Regions from separate parts of the Frateuria sp. GZRe14 genome, predicted to be linked through region 3. Evidence: predicted binding sites of a transcription regulator. Region 3 holds the regulator's gene; each other region holds the start of a gene.
What was found. Region 3 encodes FliA, which starts transcription of late flagellar genes. Its sites were predicted from a motif close to TAAAGTTTNNCNNNCNNNGGCCGATAA; they were not measured.
Positions count from the first base shown of each region.

Region 1: the regulator FliA is predicted to act here: its motif matches at 1,247-1,273, upstream of motA (flagellar motor stator protein MotA).
Region 2: the regulator FliA is predicted to act here: its motif matches at 1,478-1,504, upstream of ACFWZ1_RS08325 (glycoside hydrolase family 31 protein).

Region 1 covers NZ_JBHZGJ010000001.1:1,276,126-1,278,390, reverse strand. Annotated here, with positions in the region: gene motB (flagellar motor protein MotB) at 1-340, opposite strand, end outside; gene motA (flagellar motor stator protein MotA) at 337-1,206, opposite strand; gene secF (protein translocase subunit SecF) at 1,459-2,265, opposite strand, start outside.
Region 2 covers NZ_JBHZGJ010000001.1:1,801,868-1,804,132, forward strand. Annotated here, with positions in the region: gene ACFWZ1_RS08325 (glycoside hydrolase family 31 protein) at 1-1,451, opposite strand, end outside; gene ACFWZ1_RS08330 (alpha-amylase family glycosyl hydrolase) at 1,739-2,265, opposite strand, start outside.
Region 3 covers NZ_JBHZGJ010000001.1:989,104-991,368, reverse strand. Annotated here, with positions in the region: gene ACFWZ1_RS04425 (chemotaxis response regulator CheY) at 1-395, opposite strand, end outside; gene ACFWZ1_RS04420 (RNA polymerase sigma factor FliA) at 443-1,249, opposite strand; gene ACFWZ1_RS04415 (MinD/ParA family protein) at 1,251-2,195, opposite strand; gene flhF (flagellar biosynthesis protein FlhF) at 2,192-2,265, opposite strand, start outside.

The DNA.
Region 1 (2,265 bases), 290 kb from region 3:
CCGGCGCGGACGGACCATTGTGGCGATCCTTGCCGGGCCCGTGCGAGAGATCCATCGCGCCGCCCAGTTGTACCGCCGCGTCGCTGGCGCCGCCGGGGCCCATGCGCCCTGGCGGCGCAACGGTGGCGTTGCCCGGCGTCATGCTGGGATTGCGGAAGTATTCGGAGATCGCCGCCTTCTGCTCGCGCGTGCCGGCGCCCAGGATCCACATCACCAGGAAGAACGCCATCATCGCCGTGACGAAGTCGGCGTAGGCCACCTTCCAGGCGCCACCATGGTGGCCGTGCGCCTGTTTCCTCACCCGTTTGATGATGATGGGCGGGCCGCCTCCTTCGCTCATGCGCCGGCTCCGGCGCGGGCGCCCTTGAGGTGGTCCTCGAGATCCTGGAAATTGGGGCGCGAGTGCGCCGACAGCGCCTTGCGCGCGAACTCCACCGATACTTTCGGGTTGTAGCCGCGCAGATTGGCCATCAGCGCCACCTTGACGCACTCGAAAGCCTTGCCGTCCTCGCGCACGCGGCTTTCCATCGCCGCCGCGACCGGCCCGATGAAGCCGTAGCAGAGCAGGATGCCCAGGAAGGTACCGACCAGCGCGCCGGCAATGTGTTCGCCGATACGCGAGGTGTCCCCGCCCAGGTTGGACATGGTGGTGACGATACCCAGCACCGCCGCGACGATGCCAAAGCCCGGCAACGCGTCCGCCATCTTGGCCACTGCCTGCGCCGGCGCCTCCGCCTCGTGATGGTGGTTCTCGACCTCGGCGTCCAGCAAGGCTTCCAGCTCGTGCGGCTCCATGCTGCCGCCCACGATCAGGCGCAGGCAGTCGGTGATGAACTCGACCAGGTGGTGCTCGCGAAGCAGCCGCGGGTAGGCCGAGAACACCGCGCTCGACTGCGGGTCCTCGATGTGCGACTCCATCCCGAGCACGCCTTCCTTGCGCATGACGCCGAAGATGTCATACAGCAACGCCAGCAGGTCGACGTAGTCCTGCTTCTTGTAGTTGGGACCCTTCACCAGGGCCGCCGCCTCGCTCAGAGCCGCCTTGACGACCTTGCTGGAATTGGCCGTCAGGAAAGCGCCGATCGCGCCCCCGAAGATGATCAGCAGCTCGTAGGGTTGCCACAGCGCCAGCAGCTGTCCATGCGACATGACATAGCCGCCGAGCACGCAGCCGATGACGACCAACGTTCCAACCAGAACCAGCATTTCCCACTCCGGGCGCGCGACGCCTTCCAATCACTCCGGGTTATCGGTCGACCGAGGGAAAAATTGAACGGGCGAAGGTGCGGATGGGATCACCGTTGCCGCGTGCCCCAGGAGGAGCCTGCCATCCGCCCTCGGGCGCCTTCCCCCGCGCCGGCAGGGAAGTTGCCCGGATGGCGTTTTGGAGGCCAACCTCGCGACAAACCAACAAAAAGCCCGGCGCTGGCCGGGCTTTATTCGCGGGATGCGGGCAATTCAAGGCCGCCGGGCAAGCTCCGGGTTGTCCTTGGTCTGCGGCATCAGGTCCTTCTTGGACACGCCCAGCCACAGCAGGATCGGGCTGGCCACGAAGATCGAGGACAGCGTACCGACCACGATGCCGATCAGCATGGTGATGGCGAAGCCGTGCACCTGGGGACCGCCGATGAAGTAAAGCGCGGCCATCGTGATGCCGGTGAACAACGAGGTGATGATGGTTCGCGACAGCGTGGTGTTGATCGACCGGTTGAGGATCTCCTCCGGTTCGGCCTTGCGCGAGAGCCGGAACAGCTCGCGAATGCGGTCGAACACCACCACCTTGTCGTTGATCGAGTAGCCGATCACCGCCAGCACCGAGGCCAGCACGGTCAGGTCGAACTCGCGCTGCACCAGCGAGATCACGCCTAGGGTCACCAGCGTGTCGTGCACTTCGGTCAGTAGCGCGGCGATCGCGAAGCGGCGCTCGAAGCGGATCCACAGGTACACGCCGATGCCGATGATCACGAAGATCGCCGCGATCGAGCCGTCGCTCTTGAGCTCGTCGCCGACCTGCGGGCTGACGAAGCTGTGGCTGCTTTCCACCGCGTCGGGGCGCTCCTTCTTGAGCGCGGCCATCACGCTGGCGGCGACCTTGTCCGCACGCGCCGAGGCGCTCTCGCCAGGGCCCGCCGCGCCGTCCTTGCCGTCAGCCTTGGGCTGCAGACGGATCAGCACCTGGCGCGAACCACCCAGGCTCTGCACGACCGGGTTTTCGATGCCGGCCTCATCCAGCGCCGTGCGCACATCGCCGATGTCGATCGTGCG
Region 2 (2,265 bases), 810 kb from region 3:
TAGTTTTCCGGCGACGGCGGACCCTTCTTGAAGCCGCCGCCGTCCATGCCCCACTGCATCGCACCGACGTTGATGGCGCTCAGCATGCGCTGGCGCTGCCCGGCCATGCTTTCGAACCCGGTGAGGATGTCACCCGACCAGAGGCCGTAGGCGTAGCGCTGGGCGCCCAGGTAGAAATTGCGGTTGAGCGACCAGACGCGCAGGTCGGAGATCGCGCGCTGTCCGTCGTAGAGCGCGCGTTGCATGTCCATGTGCTGCAGGTCGACGGCGACGTCATCGGCCTCGTCGTTCCACCAGCCGACCATGCCGGTCTCGAACGAATGCTTGAGCGCCTTGTTGAAGAACCAGGCACGCGCGGCAGGGTCGGCGAAATCGATCTCGCGCACGGTCTGGTGCGAGAAGTAGTCCGGCGCCGGGTCGCTCTGTGCCAGCCAGTAGCCGTGCTCGCTGGCTTCGCGGCCCTCTACGGTGTCCACATGAATGCGCGGCTTCATGATGCCGGTCAGGTGAACGCCCTGGGCGTCGAGCAGCGTCTTGAGCTTGCCGCTGTCGCCGTCGGGGAACTTGTGCTCGTTCCAGCGGAACTCGCCGTAGTTGTCCTCGCCCCAGGCCTTCCAGTCGAAGTCGAGGGTGAAGTTGTCCAGCGGGATGTGGCGTTCGCGGTAGCCCTCGACGATGTCGAGCAGTTCCTTCTGGTCGATGCCCCACTGGCTGTTGGTGAAGCCCATCGCCCATTTCGGGAACAACGGGCTGCGGCCGCTGACCTGCGCCAGTGCGCCGAAGATCGCGTGCGGCCCGCCGACGAAAACGTAGTAGTCCAGCCCGCCATCGAACATGCGCGCGTCGATGCGGGTGTCGCCCAGCGCGATCTGCCCGCCGACGCCGTCGATCAGCACGCCATAGCCGGCGGTGGTCCACACGAACGGCGCGCCGGCATGGCCCTGCTCGCCGGCGGTGACCGGGCGGTAGCCATCACGCAGCAGGCCTGCGGTGGCAGCCTCGGTGGCATCGAAGCCGCCGATGCCGTACATCGGCTCGCCCTTGGCGTGGATCAGGCTCAGGCGTCCGTGGCCCAGCGAGGGCAGGGCGAACTGGCGCAGCAGGGGCGCCTGGCCCGGCACGCCGATGCGCAGCTCGCCGTGTTCCTTGTCCCACACTGCTTCCAGTTGGGCCGACTGCAGCCGCGCGCCAGCGGCATCCTGGGAGATGTCCGCGCTGGGCCGGGCCGAAGCGTGCAGCGCGGGATCGATGACGATCGTCGGCGTCGCCGCGTGGCCGGCCTTGCGCATCTGCACGTGCAGCGTGCCGGGGGCGGTCAGTTCGACGCGAACTGTGTCGGCACCGAGCGGAATATCGAAGCCCGGCGCGGCGGGCGCGATGGAAGCGGGCCTGGCCAGCGCAGCGTGCGCCCGGGCCTGGGAAAACGATGCAGCAGCGGAAGAAGGGGACACCAGCAATACTCCGACAACAAACAACGTGATCGGCCCCATCGACGCGCGCTTGAGCTTTGTGAAAAGCGCGTGCAGGCGACCGGGGCCGGGCCCATAGTAGGGGCCTTTACGCACGTCGCGACACCCGGTTGCATACGTATTCATCTGTGACATGGCGCGGTTTTCCGATGGTGCGGTGCACGATCCGGACGTGCGGGCGGCGGGCGTAAAAACGGACTCATCCGTACTGCGGTGCCGGGTGATTTCACACTCCGTGGACGTCGGCCGGCGCGGGCGGACACGGCGCCTCACTGCAGCACCACTGATGCGTAGGCCGGCAATCGCAATTGTCCGGAGTCGATGCGAGCGTCCGGCATGCTGGCCAGGCGCACCCGGCTGAATCGCGCGAGCGTGCCGGCCAGTTTCAGTGTCTGCGGTTCACGGGAAAGGTTGTGTACGACCAGCACGTCAGTGCCGGCGTGAGCGAGTTCCCAGGTCGCGAGGTGGGGATTGGACACGGCCGGGACGCTCAGGACGCCCTCGCGGAGCGCAGGCACCTCCTGGCGCCAGCCGATCAGCATGCGGTAGCGGGCGAGTAGGGAATGCGCATCGTCCTGCTGGGCCTCGACCGATACGCCGGGGCCATCGCCGGCACTGAAGCGCTTCCAGCGGCTCTCGCCGGCAGCGCGCGGGTCACGATGCCAGCGCATCGGTTCGCGCAGGTCGGGGTCGGGCTTGGTGCCGCGCATGCCAAGCTCCTCGCCGTAGTAGACGAAGGGTTCGCCGGGCAGGGTGAGCAGCATCGCGGCGGCCATGCGCATGTGCTGTGCGTTGC
Region 3 (2,265 bases):
CCCGCGGCGGCCAGGCGCTCGAAGATCTTGGTGAGCTTCTCCTTCAGCGTGACCGCGTTGAACGGCTTGACGATGTAGCCGTTCACGCCCGCCTGGGCCGCAGCGATGATCTGGTCGCGGTTGTTCTCGGCGGTAACCATCAGCACCGGCAGGCCCTTGAGCGAGGGTTCGGCGCGGATCGCGCGCAACAGGTCGATGCCGGTCATGTTGGGCATGTTCCAGTCGGTCACGACCATGTCGAACGGCTGGCTTTTCAGCATGGTCAGCGCGTTGTTGCCGTCGTCGGCTTCCTGGATCAGCGTGTTGGTGAAACCCAGCTCCACCAGCAGGTTCCTGACGATGCGCCGCATGGTGGAGAAGTCGTCCACCACGAGGATTTTCATGTTCTTGTCCATTGGTTCCTCTGGTAGGAAATCGGGATTCGGATCGGAAGTCGGAGGGGTCAGCGGGAAACGGAACGATCGGATGAAGCGCGGCGGCCCTTGCCTTTGCGGGCGCCGGTTTCCGACTCCCCCTGCACGTCGTCGCGCCAGTCGCCCATGCGCGCACGCAGCCGCACGATCGCCTGGCCGTGGATCTGGCACACGCGCGACTCGGTCACGCCGAGCACGGCGCCGATTTCCTTCAGGTTCAATTCCTGCTCGTAGTACAGCGACATGACCAGCTGCTCGCGCTCGGGCAGGCCGGAGATGCCGTCGATCAACGCCTGGCGCAGGCCGTCCTGCTCGATGCTCTCGGCCGGCCCCAGGGTGCCCTGGTCGACCACGTCGAAGGCTGGCGCGCCGTCGCCGTCGTCCGGCGCGGTGAGGCTGAGCAGGCGCGCGCTGGCGGCGTCGGCGAGAATCTGGTGGTAGTCCTCCGCGCTCACGCCGAGGCGCTTGATGACTTCGGCATCCTCGGCGTCGGCGCCGGTCTCGATCTCGATCTGGCGCACCACCTCGGCCACTTCGCGCACCTTGCGGTGCACCGAGCGGGGGGTCCAGTCGGTCTTGCGCAGCTCGTCGAGCATGGCGCCGCGGATGCGGATGCCGGCGTAGGTCTCGAAGCTGGCGGCGCGGTCGGTGGCGTAGTGCCGCGCGGCCTCGAGCAGGCCGATCATGCCGGACTGGATCAGGTCGCCCACGTCCACGCTGGGGGGAAGGCGGCCCATCAGGTGATAGGCAATACGACGCACCAGTGGCGCGTGCTGGCGCACCAACTCATCTGCACTCTGTTTTTGCAGCTGGAGATATTCCGATGCCACGCTCATCTCACCACCCCGACGCCGTCACGGCCTGGCCACCGAAGAATGCGATGCGGTCCAGGCCCGCGCGCGCGGGTTCCTCCCAGTTATCGACCGCACCTGCCAATTGCTTGAATGCCTGCGACGAACGCGCCGCCGGCCACATGTCCACCACCGCGTTCTGGCGCCGGATGGCCTGCTTGAGCCGCTCGTCCTGCGGCACGAACCCGAAGAAATCCAGCACCACGTCCAGGAAGCGGTCGCTGACCTTGGCCAGCTTCTGGTGCAGCGCGCGGGCCTCGCCCAGGTTGCGCACCATGTTGGCGACGAAGCGGAAGCGGCGCACGCCAAAGTCGCGGGAGAGGACCTTGATCAGTGCGTAGGCGTCGGTGAGCGAGGCCGGCTCGTCGCAGACCACCAGCACGACGTCATCGGCCGCCGCGGCGAACATCGCCACGTTGTCCGACAGGCCCGCGGCGGTATCGACCAGCAGGTAGTCCGGCGGACGGGGCAGCTCGTCGAACGCGCGGATCACCGCGGCATGCTCGCCGTTGCCCAGCTGCGCCAGGCGCCGCGCACCGGACCCGCCGGGGATGACCTTGAGCCCGTGCGGGGCGTCAAGCAGCAGCTCCTCCAGCGTGGCCGTGCCGTCCAGCAGGTGGCCCAGGTGGCGCGAGGGCGCCAGGCCGAGCAGTACGTCGACATTGGCCAGGCCCATGTCGGCATCCAGCAGCATCACCTCGCGCCCGGCCATCGCCAGGCTCATCCCGAGGTTGACCGCCACGGTGGTCTTGCCGACGCCGCCCTTGCCGCCGGCGACCGCGATCGCGCGGCAGCGGCGGCGCGGTGCGCCTGCGTTGGCCGCCTGGTGCGGCCGGTGCGGTGCGGCCGGCGCGGCATCGCGCTCGCCCGTGATCGCGTTGAACATGTCTTTCAAGCCCCACGCCTGATTCATTGCAAGGATTCCGCTCATGCCTGGGCCACCATCGTCCCGAAACGCTCGGCCAGCACCGCCTCGTCGGCGGCCGGCGCATTGCCCTTGA